2 regions of the Actinoplanes octamycinicus genome follow, and region 1 is predicted to be linked to the other one. Evidence: riboswitches for the same ligand, from Rfam matches in the RefSeq annotation. Region 1 holds a riboswitch; the other holds the start of a gene.

Region 1 (6,934 bases):
TCGGCCCCGGCCGCGATCGTCTGCACCCCAGTGTTGATCTCCTCGGAGGCGGCCATCGCGGTGTTCGCGCGCTCGGCGGCCTCGGCCGCGCCGGACTGCAACTGCAGGCTGATCGTGGACAGCTCGTCGGACGCCGACGACAGGGTGACCGCGACCTGCCCCATCCGGTCCACGCTCTGCCGGACCGACGCGATCCCGGTGTCCAGCTCGGTGGCCATCCGGCCCAGCTCGTCCCGGCCGGTGACCGCCGCGGCGACGGTCAGGTCCCCGGCCGCGAGGGCTCGGCTGACCCGTCCCACCGCGCTCAGCGTGCCCATGATCCCGCGGATCACCAGCGTCGCGAGAGCCAGCGCGACCGCCACCCCGACCACCAAGACCACGATCATTTGGGTACGGGCGTCGCGGTACGCGGCGGCCGTCTCCGCCCGTTTCTCCTCGGCCACCCGGGTCTCGATCGTGACCAGCTCGTTGAGCGCGGTCTCGGCGGCTGTCAGCGCCGGTCCCGCGGTCGCGTCCCGGACCTTCTCGAACCCGCGCAGGTTGCCGGCCGCGGCCAGCGGCACCAGCTGCTCGTCGCGGGTCTTGCGCAGGTCGGCGAGCGCGGTGCGGAACCGCTCGACGGCCGCCTCCCGCCCGGTCATGTCGGTGGCCGTGTAGTCCCCGAAGGCCCGGTCGGCCTCCGCGTCCGCGTTCGCGATCGTCTGCTTGTCCTTGGCCACCGCGGACGGGTCCTGGCTGACCAGGATATTGATCAGGGCGGCCCAGGACCGCTGCACGCCCTGGCCGGTCGCGCTGAGCTGCGCGATCGGGACCAGGTTCTGGCTGTACAGGTATTCGGCGGCGTCCGCGGTCGCGTTCAACCGGACCAGGCCGAGCACGCCGACCGCCACCGCGGCCAGGGCGGCGGCCGCCACCGCGGTATACAGCTTTACCCGCACCGACAGGTCGTTCAACCAGCCCACCAGGCTCACCCCCACGCTCCCGGCCGGCGGCGGCAACACCGTCGTAACCGCCCGCATCCGGGATCCACTGCCCCTATCGGCAGCTTCGCGGCGACCCTGATCCTCACCGCTCCATCTGCGTAAAGATGGATATTTCGGGTGGCGACCGGCCGTGGTAGCGGCGAGCTTTCGTCGATCTGGCCTGGTTGTGTGCAGTCCGGCCCACCCACCGTCGGGTCCCCGTCCAGTCCCCGCCCTCCCAGGGGGCCTCCCCGAAGACAGTGTGGCGCGGAAGTGGCATCTCGCGGGGTTGGGCTGTGGACAACGCGCTGATGTGGATGACGCGCTCCTGGGCTGCGGACCTCCCGCTGCGAGCGCGGTCGCGCGGTAAGCCGGCTTGCAGGAGCGGGCGGGGTCGTCGGTCGGCGTGCGCGCTGCCGGGCGAAGCGCGGGCTGAGCGGAATGAACCGGAAACGTGGTGGATGGGCGGAATGGACCGGAAACGTAATGGCTGGGCGAATAGACCGGGAACGCGAAGGCTGGTCGGAAATGACAGGGAGGCCCGTTCCAGCGCGCCGGCTGTGTCGGCCGGGTGTGTGGCGCGCCGGAACGGGCGTCGAGGGAGGTCAGCGGGCCGGGGTTGGCGGCTGGCCTCGGGCTGAGCGTCGGGGGAGGTCAGCGGGCCGGGGTTGGCGGCTGGCCTCGGGCTGAGCGTCGAGGGAGGTCAGCGGGCTGGGTTTGCGGCTGACCTCGGGCTGGGCGGGACGGGAGGCCAGCGTGCTGAGGTGGGCGGCTGGCCGGGGCTGGGCGGGGTGGGAGGTCAGCGTGCTGGGGCTGGGCGGGGTGGGCGGCAGCCCATGACCTGGGCGGGTCACCGGCGGGTGGTGGTGCCGTCTTCCTCGCGCGGGCTGGTGACCTGGTGACCCTCCCCGGGCCGGACCTGGTGACCCTCTCCGGGCTGGCGGGGCTCGCGCGGGAGCGCCACCTGGTCGATCGGCGGGGCGCCGTCGATGGCGTCGGCGGCTACCGCGGCGGCTTTCACCTCGGCGGGGAGGTCGAGGCTGTCGCGGAGCATGACCGGGCGCATGGCGATCGCGGCCAGGATGCCGGCCACGCCGATGATGGCGGAGAGCAGGAAGATGTGGCCGGTGGCGTCGCCGTAGGCGGCTCGGATGATGTGCACGATCGGCTCGGGCAGGGCGCTCAGGTTGAGCGTGCTGCCGCCGCTGCTGCCGGAGGCGGGGACGCCGGCCGCGGCCAGGTCGTGGGTGATCTGGTCGGTGACCCGCCGGGCCAGGACGGCGCCGAGGACCGAGACGCCGATGGTGCCGCCGAGCGAGCGGAAGAACGCGACCGTGGAGCTGGCCGCGCCGATGTCCTTGAGTGCCACGGTGTTCTGCACGGCCAGGACCAGGTTCTGCATCGACATGCCGACGCCCGCGCCGACCAGGAACATGCCGACGCCGACGAACCACAGGGCGGTCGCGTGGTCGATGGTGCTGAGCAGCGCGAACCCGGCGACCAGCACGACCGCGCCGGCGATGATGTACGGCTTGATCCGGCCGGTCCTGGTGATCATGCGGCCGCTGATCACCGAGGTGAGCAGCACGCCGGCCATCATCGGGATGGTGAGCAGGCCGGCCTCGGTCGGGCTGTAGCCGCGGCCGATCTGGAAGTACTGCCCGAGGAAGACCGCGCCGCCGAACATCGCCATGCCGACCGCGAGGCTGGCCAGGATGGCGAGGGCGGTGTTGCGCTCCCGGACGATCGGCAGCGGGACGATCGGCTCGGCCGCCTTCGCCTCGACCAGCACGGCGAGGCCGAGCAGCAGGATCGTGCCGCCGACCATGGCGTACGTCTGCCAGGAGAGCCAGGCGAACGTGTCGTCGACGAACGAGATCCAGATCAGCAGCAGGCTGACCCCGGCCGCGATCAGCGTCGCACCCAGGTAGTCGATCTTCACGTTGGCCCGGCGGGCGGTCGGCAGCTTGAGCGTGACCTGCAGCAGGACTAGGGCGATCACGGCGACCGGGACGCCGACGAAGAAGCACCAGCGCCAGCCGAGCCACGAGGTGTCCACGATCAGGCCGCCGAGCAGCGGGCCGCCGACGGTGGCCAGGGCCATCACGCCGCCGAGGTAGCCGTTGTAGCGGCCACGCTCGCGGGGCGGGATCATCGCCGCGATGGCCACCTGGACCAGCGCCTGCAGGCCGCCGACGCCGATGCCCTGGAAGGCCCGGGCGGCGATCAGCTCACCGGCGTTCTGCGCGGCGCCGGCCACCATCGAGCCGATCACGAAGATCACGATGGAGATCTGGATCAGCAGCTTCTTGTTGAACAGGTCGGCGAGCTTGCCCCAGATCGGGGTGGTGGCCGTCGCGGTCAGCAGGGTGGCGGTGACCACCCAGGTGTACTGGGTCTGCGACCCGTCCAGCGCGCCGATGATCTTCGGCAGGGCGGTGGAGACCACCGTGCTGCTGAGCATCGCGACGAAGAGCACCAGCAGCAGGCCGGAGAGTGCCTCCAGGGTCTGCCGATGGGACTTCGCCTCGCTGTCCGCGGCAGCCGCCGGTGTGCTCGGTGCGCTCATGCCGCCCCCTCCGCTTCGCTCCGGCGTCGCCATGAGTTCTGTACTGAGCTGACCGATGCGCTCGCGAGTTCGCTCACTGGCGCGACCTCCGTGGTTTCGTGGGTTCCGAGGGTGGTGGCGAGAGCGGCGATGAACCGGCCGAGCCCCTGGTCGAGGGTGCTGATCTCGTCGGGGCTCCAGCCGTCCATCGCCTGGGCCAGCAACTGGCCGTACCACTGAAACGCCTCGTCGAGCGCGGCCCGCCCGGCCGCCGTGACCACCAGGAACGTCGCGCGCCCGTCGTGCGGGTCGGCCTCCCGGGCCAGCAGGCCCTGGGTGACCAGGGCGGCGACCGCCCGGCTGACGGTGGACGGGTCGAGGCCGGCCTGGGCTGCCAGGTCGCGCGACCGGCAGCCGGTGGGCAGCCGGTCGATCTCGGCGAGCAGTCCGAGCAGGCCGATGGGTATGGCCGGCTGGGCCGCTGACCGGTGCTGCTTGATCAGGCGGATGACCTTCAGCAGATCGTGCAGGCGCAGGCCGATCTCGGGCGGGGCGCCGTACATGGCAGAGACCTCTCGGGGCGGTTCAGTGCTTGCTACAGCCAAGTATCGACAAAGCTTGCCCATTCGGCAAGTTTGCGCAGAGGGAATCTTTAAAGCGGAGGCGGGCGCGGATCCGGGAGGCGCGTAGGAAAGGATCGGAAAGGTTCCACTCCGGCGGCATGATGAGGTCACGTAATGGACGACGAGAGTCCTGGGTCACAGCTGTTGCCGGTGCTGGCCCAGCTGGTCCGGTTCCTGCGTCAGCTGGAGGGGCCGGACAACCCCAGCTCGATCGCGCTCTCGGTGCTGCGCCGGCTCGCCGACGCCGGGCCGGGGCGGGTCACCGACCTGGCCCGGCTGACCCGGGCCTCGCAGCCGGGGATGACCCAGCTGGTCGGCCGGATGGAGAAGTCCGGGCTGGTCCAGCGGGTGCCGGACCCGAACGACGGGCGCGGCGTGCTGGTCGAGGTGACCTCGGCGGGGCGGGAGCTGCTGGCCCGGACCTACGCGAACTACGCGGCGACCCTGGACCGGCTCTTCGACCGGCTGGACCCGGGCGACAGCGAGACGATCCTGCGGGCGCTGCCGGCCCTGGGCCGGTTGGCCGCGGCGGGGGAGAAGGGCGACACGACAGTGGATCTTGATGGTGCCGGCGGGGCCTGATAGCTTCCGAAGCACAAAAGAAGACTTCGCCGCGACACCGCTGCGGGAGAGCACCCACCTGCCGTCACCGGCGGGCGGGTCGCCGAAGGAGCAAATCTCCCTCAAGAATCTCTCAGGCCCACGTACCGCAACGGTCAGGCGACTCTGGAAAGTCAGCTCCCGTGAGCTGCGCCCAAGGTGCAAGCCGCCCCGGCGGTGAACCTCTCAGGCCCCATGACAGAGCGAGGGAGGCCGACTGCCGAGGAGCCTCCCTGTTGCGACGCACCGCGCTTCACCACGTTCATCAGCGCCTCGGCGCCTCGTTCACCGGGTTCGCCGGATGGGAGATGCCACTCCGGTACGGCAGTGACGTCGCCGAGCACCACAGCGTACGGAAATCGGCTGGTCTCTTCGATCTGGGCCACATGGGACAGCTCGAGGTGAGCGGGCCGGAAGCGGCTGCCTTCCTGGATTACGCGCTGGTCGGGCGGCTGTCCGCGGTCGCGGTGGGGCGGGCCAAGTACACGATGCTCTGCCACACCAACGGCGGCGTGCTCGACGACCTGGTCGTCTACCGGCTGGCCGAGCGGCGCTTCCTGGTGGTGGCGAACGCCGCCAACGCGCCGATCGTGCTCGCCATGCTCGGCGAGTACTCCGGCGGCTTCGCGGTGACCATCACCGAGACCGACCGGGCGCTGATCGCGGTGCAGGGGCCTGCGGCGGTCACGATCGTCGGCGAGCACCCGGACCTGAAGTACTACGGGATCAAGCCGGAGCGACTGGCCGGCCGGGACGTGCTGCTGGCCCGGACCGGGTACACCGGCGAGGACGGCTTCGAGATCTACTGCGACAACGCGGACGCCGAGGCGATCTGGGAGTGGGCCGCGGCCGCCGGGGCCCAGCCCGCCGGGCTGGCCTGCCGGGACACGCTGCGGCTGGAGGCCGGCATGCCGCTTTACGGGCACGAGCTGACGGTACGCACCACGCCCTTCCACGCCGGGCTGGGCCGGGTGGTCGCGCTGGACAAGTCGGACTTCGTGGGTGCCGCGGCGTTGCGCACGGTCGCACCCGAAACCGAGCTGGTCGGGCTGGTCACCAAGGGCCGCCGCTCGCCGCGGGCCGGGCACGCCGTGCTGGACGCGACCACCGGGGCCCAGGTGGGCGAGGTGACCAGCGGCGTGCCGTCGCCGACGCTCGGCCACCCGATCGCGCTGGCCTACGTCGCGAAGGACGCCGACCGGGCCGCCCTGGTCGTCGACGTGCGCGGCACGCACGAGCCGGCCGAGGTCGTCAAGCTGCCCTTCTACAAGCGATAGCGAGGCCGGACCATGCGTTTCACCAAGGACCACGAATGGCTGACCGAGGACGAGGTCGCCACGGTCGGGATCACCTCGTTCGCCGCGGACGCGCTCGGCGACGTCGTCTTCGTCGAGCTGCCCGAGGTCGGCACGGTGGTCAGCGCCGGCGACCCGGCCGGCGAGATCGAGTCGACCAAGTCGGTGAGCGAGGTGTACGCGCCCGCCGACGGCGAGATCGTCGAGGTCAACCAGGCGGTCGTGGACGACCCGGCGCTGATCAACTCCGATCCGTACGGCAAGGGGTGGCTCTATCGCCTGCGGGTCAGCGGGACGCCGGTGACGCTCTCCGACGCCGAGTACGAGGCGCTGGTGGCCGGGGAGGCGTCGTGATGCCTCAGTTCGCCGGGTTGCGCGCCGATGGGCGGGGTCATGGCCGTCTCCGTCTTTGACCTGTTCTCGATCGGGATCGGGCCGTCCAGCTCGCACACGGTCGGCCCGATGCGGGCCGCCCGGATGTTCACCGAGCACCTCGACGCCCGGGTGGCGGGGGTGCGGGCCGAGCTGTTCGGGTCGCTGGGCGCCACCGGGCACGGGCACGGGACGCCGCGGGCGGTGCTGCTCGGGCTGATGGGGCATGACCCGGAGACGGTGGACACCGCTCTGGAGCCGCCGTCGGACGGCCGGATCGGGTCGCTCGAGGTCGACCTGGTGCTGCACCGGCGGCGGGCGCTGCCGGAGCACCCCAACGGGATGATCTTCACGGCGCTCGACGCCGGCGGCACCGAGCTGTTCAGCAAGAAGTACTTTTCGGTCGGCGGCGGATTCGTCGTGTCCTCGATGATGAACCCGGTCAAGACCGAGGTGCGGTATCCGTTCGCCTCCGGAGCGGAGCTGCTCGACCTGACCCGCACCACCGGACTCTCGATCTCGCGGATCATGCTG
Region 2 (6,934 bases), 170 kb from region 1:
CGATCGCCGCGCGGACCTGGTCAATCGCCCCGGCGTGCTCGTCCGGCGTCCAGCTGGCCCGCCACGGGCCGAGTTGCCAGCCGGTTCCATGCTGGGGTGAACCGGGGGCACCCCGGTCGGCGTGTACCCAGACGACGGCGTACACGTCGGGGACGACGGGGACCGGAGTGGGGCCGCCAGGAGTGGCGTTGATCATCACGCATCCGGCATCCGCGGACACGTAGAGCGACGCTCCACAGATATCGGAATGGCCATCCGGCCGAGATTTGTCAGCCGAACGGCCGAGGTTTCGCACCGCTAGTCCGTTGGCGGCGAGGAACCCGGTCAGAAGCTCGGCAGGGTCACCGGAATCACCCCGGTGCCACCGGAAGACACGTAACGCATGGTGACGGGCATGGCAGGCGGTCGGAGCCGCCGGCGGAGCACCGGGAGGAGGTGCCGGAGAGTGGTCGACAGACCCCTGGGCGTGGACCATCGATACGGCGGAACCGCGGGCCGATGCCGTCACCGCAGTGAACCGTTCTCGTTCGATCTGAGGTAACGTTCGAGCCCGACTTTGTGAGCCTTCACACAGCCCCCGACCGGAGTAAACCCAAGATGTGCCAGCACCGAATCCCCTGCCCTCCAGCCGATGCCATCGATCGCGAAGCCGCCAAGACCGTGGCGACCTTCTGCGAACAGGGCTGGAGCCTGCTCTGCAACGGCGTCATCGTTTTCGAGGACACCGGCGAGCTCCTGCCGGACGGCACGACCATCGAGCCGCACCGCGGTCCGGCGGTCCACGCCCTCGCAGCGTAATTACTCAGAGTAACAAAACGAACGCCCGGCTGGACAGAGACGGCGCAGGCCGCGATCCGTGGACCGCGACCTGCGCGAGATGACCGATGTCAGCTCTCGAAGGCTTCCGGCGAGGGGCAGGAGCAGACCAGGTTCCGGTCCCCGTAAGCCCCGTCGATGCGGCGCACCGGCGGCCAGTACTTCGCCGTCCGGTCGACGCCCTCCGGGAAGCCGGCCACCGACCGCGGGTACGGGTGCGACCACTCGTCCGCGGTGACCGCCGAGGCGGTGTGCGGCGCGTTCGCCAGCGGGTTGTCGTCCTTGGGCCAGGTGCCCGCGGCGACCTGGTCGATCTCGCCCTTGATCGCGATCATCGCGTCGCAGAACCGGTCCAGCTCGGCGAGGTCCTCGCTCTCGGTCGGCTCCACCATCAGGGTGCCCGCCACCGGGAACGACATGGTCGGCGCGTGGAAGCCGTAGTCGATCAGCCGTTTCGCCACGTCGTCCACGGAGACGCCGGTGGCCTTGGTGATCGGCCGCAGATCCAGGATGCACTCGTGCGCCACCAGGCCGTGCTCGCCCGCGTAGAGCACCGGGTAGTGCTCGCGCAGCCGGGCGGCCACGTAGTTGGCGGCGAGCACCGCGGTGGCGGTGGCGTGGGCCAGCCCGTCCGGGCCCATCATCCGCACGTACGCCCAGGAGATCGGCAGGATGCCGGCCGAGCCGTGCGCGGCGGCCGAGACGGCGTGGTGGTCGCCGGCCTCCAGGGGGTTGCCGGGCAGGAAGTCGGCGAGGTGGGCGCGGACCGCGACCGGGCCGACGCCGGGGCCACCGCCGCCGTGCGGGATGCAGAACGTCTTGTGCAGGTTCAGGTGCGAGACGTCCGCGCCGAACTTGCCCGGCTTGGCGAAACCGACCAGGGCGTTCAGGTTCGCCCCGTCGACGTAGACCTGGCCGCCGGCCTCGTGGACCCGCTCGCACAGCTCGGCGATGCCGGTCTCGTAGACGCCGTGGGTGGACGGGTAGGTCACCATGATCGCGGCCAGCGCGTCCCGGTGCTTCTCGATCTTGGCGGCCAGGTCGGTCAGGTCGACGTTGCCGTTCTCGTCGCAGGCGACCACGACGACCCGCATCCCGGCCATGACGGCGCTGGCCGCGTTCGTGCCGTGCGCCGACGACGGGATCAGGCAGACGTCGCGGTGCACGTCCCCGCGCGCGCGGTGGTAGCTGCGGATCGCGAGCAGGCCGGCCAGCTCGCCCTGGGAGCCGGCGTTCGGCTGGACGCTGACCGCGTCGTACCCGGTGATCTCGGCGAGCCAGCCCTCCAGCTGGGCGACCAGGTGCTCGTACCCCTCGGTCTGCGACGCCGGGGCGAACGGGTGGATGTTCGCGAACTCCGGCCAGGTGACCGCCTCCATCTCGGTGGTGGCGTTCAGCTTCATCGTGCACGAGCCCAGCGGGATCATGCCGCGGTCCAGGGCGTAGTCCCGGTCGGAGAGCTTGCGCAGGTAGCGCAGCATGCTCGTCTCGGAGTGGTGGGTGTTGAACACCGGGTGGTGCAGGTAGTCGCTGGTCCGGGCGAGCGGCTTGGCGCCGCAGGTGGCCGGCTCGGCGACGGTGGCCCCGAACGCCGCCAGGACGGTCTCGACGTGCGCCGCCGTGGTGGTCTCGTCGGTGGAGATCGACACCCGGTCGGCGTCGACCAGGCGCAGGTCCACGCCGTTCGCCGCGGCGGCCGCCACGATCTGCTCGGCGCGGCCCGGCACGACGGCCGTGACGGTGTCGAAGAACGCCTGGTGGGCGACCTCGACGCCGGCCGCGGTGAGGCTGCCGGCCAGGGTCAACGCGTGGTCGTGCGTCCGCTTGGCGATGGCGCGCAGGCCGGCCGGGCCGTGGTAGACCGCGTACATGCTGGCCATCACGGCCAGCAGGACCTGCGCGGTGCAGATGTTGCTGGTCGCCTTCTCCCGGCGGATGTGCTGCTCGCGGGTCTGCAGCGCGAGCCGGTAGGCGGGCGCGCCGTCGGCGTCCTTGGACACCCCGACCAGGCGGCCGGGCAGGCTGCGCTCCAGACCGCTGCGCACCGCCAGGTAGCCGGCGTGCGGGCCACCGAAACCGAGAGGTACGCCGAAGCGCTGCGTCGTACCGGCCGCGATGTCCGCCCCGATCTCGCCCGGCGCCCGCAGCAGCGTCAGCGCCAGCAGGTCGGCGGCGACCGTGACCAGGGCACCCTTGGCGTGCGCGGCCTCGACCAGGGCGGCGTGGTCGCGGACCGCGCCGGACGCGCCCGGGTACTGCAGGTGCAGGCCGAAGAACTCCTCGGGCAGCTCCTCGTCGCGGTCCAGGTCGACCAGCTTGACCTCGATGCCCAGCGGTTCGGCCCGGGTGCGCAGCACGGCCAGAGTCTGCGGGAAGGTGTCGGCGTCCACCGCGTACACCGAACTCTTGACCTTGGACGCGCGGCGCGCGAGCGTCATGGCCTCCGCGACCGCGGTGGCCTCGTCGAGCATCGACGCGTTCGCCGTGGTGAGCCCGGTGAGGTCGGTCACCATGGTCTGGAAGTTCAGCAGGGCCTCCAGGCGGCCCTGGCTGATCTCCGGCTGGTACGGCGTGTAGGCCGTGTACCACGCCGGGTTCTCCAGCACGTTCCGCTTGATCACCGCGGGCGTGTGGGTGCCGTAGTAGCCGAGACCGATCATCGGGGTGACCAGGGTGTTGCGCGCCGCGATGGCGCGCAGCTCGGCGATCGTCTCCTCCTCGCCGATGCCGGCCGGCAGGTCGAGGGAGCCGTGGAACCGGATCGACTCCGGGATCGCGGCGTCCATCAGCTGATCGAGCGACTCGTACCCGACCGCCTTGAGCATCTCCGCCTGCTCATCGGCCTGCGGGCCGATGTGGCGGTGGGTGAATGACGAGGTCATGGGCGACTCCCAGGTTCGAGAAGGCTGACAACGCCCTCCCCCTCTGTCATACCCACATCGGGGCACTTCAGAGTCGCCTGCCCGCGCGGTCCGTTTGCCTGTAGAGATTCCGGGGAGGAGTTGCCCCTTCGGCGCCTGGATGTGCAGGTCTCTCCCGCGCGGCTGGCACCCAACCTACCAGTGCGACCGGTCATGATCGGAATGCCTAGGCTGGGCGTGTGACGTATTCCGCTGCTCATGATCGTTACGAGTCCATGACCTACCGCCGCGCCGGGCGCAGCGGGCTCCAGCTGCCCGCCATCTCGCTGGGCCTGTGGCACAACTTCGGCGACACCCGGCCCGCCGACCGCCAGCGCGACATCGTCCGCCGCGCCTTCGACCTCGGGGTCACCCACTTCGACCTGGCCAACAACTACGGGCCGCCGCCCGGCAGCGCGGAGACCAACTTCGGGCGGATCCTGGCCGGTGACCTGAAGCACCACCGCGACGAGCTGATCATCTCCAGCAAGGCCGGCTACACCATGTGGGACGGCCCCTACGGCGACTTCGGCTCGCGGAAATACCTGGTCAGCTCGCTGGACCAGTCGCTGAAGCGGCTCGGCGTCGACTACGTCGACATCTTCTACCACCACCGGCCCGACCCGGACACCCCGCTCGAGGAGACGATGGGCGCGCTGGACCACCTCGTGCGGTCCGGGAAAGCGCTCTACGTCGGCCTGAGCAACTACAAGTCGGAGCAGACCGCGCAGGCCGCCGCGATCCTGCGCGAGCTGGGCACGCCGCTGCTGATCCACCAGCCGTCGTACTCGATCCTGAACCGCTGGATCGAGCACGACAACCTGCTCGACACCCTGGAGGAGGCCGGCGCGGGCTGCATCGCGTTCAGCCCGCTGCAGCAGGGCCTGCTCACCGACCGGTACCTCAACGGCATCCCGGACGACTCGCGGATCCGGACCAGCGTCTTCCTCAACGAGGAGGCCCTGGACGCCAAGACGCTCGGCCGGCTGCACGCGCTCAACGACATCGCCAAGTCGCGCGGGCAGTCCCTGGCCCAGCTGGCCCTCGCCTGGGCGCTGCGCGACCCGCGGATGACCAGCCTGATCATCGGCGCGTCCAGCGTCCAGCAGCTGGAGAACAACATCGCCGCCCTGGACAACCTGTCGCTGACCCAGGACGAGCTGGACGCCATCGACGGCACCGTGCTCGACCTCTGAGCTAAATCCGGTGCGTGCCCGCGACCGGGATGACTACCGTTCGCGGGCATGAGCGGGCTGGTCGAGAAGCACACGATCCTGGGCGTGGTGGTCGGGTCCCGGGCCTACGGCCTGGACGGGCCGGACAGCGACCACGACCGGCGCGGCGTCTACGCCGCGCCGACCCGGGACTTCTGGCGGCTGGACAAGCCGCCGACGCACCTCGACGGGCCGGCCGAGGAGCAGTTCTCCTGGGAGGTCGAGCGGTTCTGCACGCTCGCCCTGCAGGCCAACCCGACGGTGCTCGAAGTGCTCTGGTCGCCGATCGTCGAGCGGATCACGCCGGACGGCGAGGAACTGCGCGGCGTCCGGACCGCGTTCCTGTCCCGGCGGGTCGCCGAGACCTACGGCAACTACGCGCGGGACCAGCTCGACCGGGTCGCGGCGCGCCGGGCGCGGACCGGGGAGACCAACCACAAGCAGGCGATGCACATGATCCGGCTGCTGATGGCCGGGGCGCACGTGCTGCGTACCGGGGAGGTGCTGGTCGACGTGCGGCACCTGCGGGACCGGCTGCTCGCGATCAAGCAGGGGCTGGTGCCGTGGGAGGACGTGACGGCCTGGGCCGCGACGCTGCTCGGGGAGCTGGACGAGGCCGCGGCGGCCACGACACTGCCGGAGCGTCCGGACCGGGGCCGGGTCGACGAGCTGCTGCGAGGGATCCGGGAACGCGGGCTCCTGGCGTACGGGAAGAGGGGTTGAGATGACCACCGAAGTGCCGGAGTGGGCGGCGGACGCGGCCCGGCAGCTGCCCTATCCCCTGATCTTCTGCACGGTGAGCGGGGCGCACCTGTACGGGTTCGCCTCGGTCGACTCCGACCTCGACCTGCGCGGCGCGCACGTGCTGCCGGCGGCCGAGGTGGTCGGGCTGCGCACCGGCCCGGACACGCTGCAGCGCGGCGGCGTCCGGGACGGTGTCGAGCTGGACGTGGTCTCGCACGACCTGCTGAAGTTCGCCAAGCTGCTGACGAGCCGCAACGGCTACGTCCTGGAGCAGCTGCTGTCGCCGCTGGTGGTGCTCACCTCGCCGCTGCACGCCGAGCTGGTCGCGCTGGCCCCCGGGCTGATCACCCGCAACCACGCCTATCACTACCTGGGCTTCTCGCACAGCCAGGAGAAGCTCTACGCCAAGAACGGCGAGCTCAAGCCGGCCCTCTACACGCTGCGGGTGCTGCTCACCGGCATCCACCTGATGCGCACCGGGCGGCTGGAGACCGACCTGCGGATCCTGGGCGCCGGCATCGACTACGTGCCGGACCTGATCACCGCGAAGCGGGAGGCCGAGCACGGCCCGTTCCCGCCGGGCGCGGCGGACCGGCTGACCGCCGACATCCCGCGGCTGCGCGCCGAGCTGGAGGCCGCCCGGGACAGCTCGCCGCTGCCCGGCAAGCCGTCCTGGGAGGCCGTCGACGCCTTGCACGACCTGGTCGTCCGCACCCGCCTGGCGACTCAGGAGAAGTCGGCGTAGGCGAGGTGCGCCCGGCAGCGCCGGCACCGGAACAGGAACGCCGAGATGGCGCCGTCGGGGACGAGATAGGCGAGAAGGGTCTCGTCCCCGAGATGCTCGACCAGCGACTCCCGGGCGTCCGGCAGCGCCTCGATCTCCCGGGCGCCCACCTCGCCCAGAAACGCGGCGCCGTCCCCGCAGTGCGCCAACCAGGTCTCCTGCTGCCAGCCGGAGAAGCCCGGCGTGCGCCGGATGACCGCGTCCGGCAGGTCCCCCACCGCGTCGGTGAACTGCGCGTCGAACTTCGCCGCCGCACTGCCGTCGGCTATGCACCATGGGCACAGCCGGCGGCGTAGATCGGCGACGGCGTAGACCGGCCCGACGTAGGTCATCGGGCGCTCCCGCCCACAGCAGGCGCAGAGAACCGGCTCGGGCCGGATGGCGCCGGTCGCGATCGGATCCGGGTGGTACGGGAAGTCGGGCAGCTCCACCGCGCGATCCTGGCACAGCCCCTCACACGCGAGTGAACTCCATGA

What was found. Region 1 has a riboswitch for glycine ahead of gcvT (glycine cleavage system aminomethyltransferase GcvT). Riboswitches for the same ligand answer to the same signal wherever they lie in the genome.
Region 2: it holds a riboswitch for glycine, as region 1 does, so the genes downstream of both, gcvP (aminomethyl-transferring glycine dehydrogenase) here and gcvT (glycine cleavage system aminomethyltransferase GcvT) in region 1, are expected to answer to the same signal.

The regions. Positions count from the first base shown of each region.
Region 1 covers NZ_JACHNB010000001.1:7,882,099-7,889,032, reverse strand. Annotated here, with positions in the region: gene BJY16_RS35645 (methyl-accepting chemotaxis protein) at 1-962, opposite strand, end outside; gene BJY16_RS35640 (MDR family MFS transporter) at 1,813-3,531, opposite strand; gene BJY16_RS35635 (MarR family winged helix-turn-helix transcriptional regulator) at 3,528-4,073, opposite strand; gene BJY16_RS35630 (MarR family winged helix-turn-helix transcriptional regulator) at 4,248-4,715, shown strand; glycine riboswitch at 4,749-4,853, shown strand; glycine riboswitch at 4,858-4,937, shown strand; gene gcvT (glycine cleavage system aminomethyltransferase GcvT) at 4,970-6,010, shown strand; gene gcvH (glycine cleavage system protein GcvH) at 6,023-6,382, shown strand; gene BJY16_RS35615 (L-serine ammonia-lyase) at 6,422-6,934, shown strand, end outside.
Region 2 covers NZ_JACHNB010000001.1:7,707,343-7,714,276, forward strand. Annotated here, with positions in the region: gene BJY16_RS34810 (chorismate-binding protein) at 1-475, opposite strand, end outside; gene BJY16_RS34815 (DUF5999 family protein) at 598-798, shown strand; gene gcvP (aminomethyl-transferring glycine dehydrogenase) at 888-3,698, opposite strand; glycine riboswitch at 3,775-3,865, opposite strand; gene mgrA (L-glyceraldehyde 3-phosphate reductase) at 3,917-4,912, shown strand; gene BJY16_RS34830 (nucleotidyltransferase domain-containing protein) at 4,961-5,653, shown strand; gene BJY16_RS34835 (nucleotidyltransferase domain-containing protein) at 5,655-6,419, shown strand; gene BJY16_RS34840 (CbrC family protein) at 6,401-6,889, opposite strand; gene BJY16_RS34845 (hypothetical protein) at 6,912-6,934, opposite strand, start outside.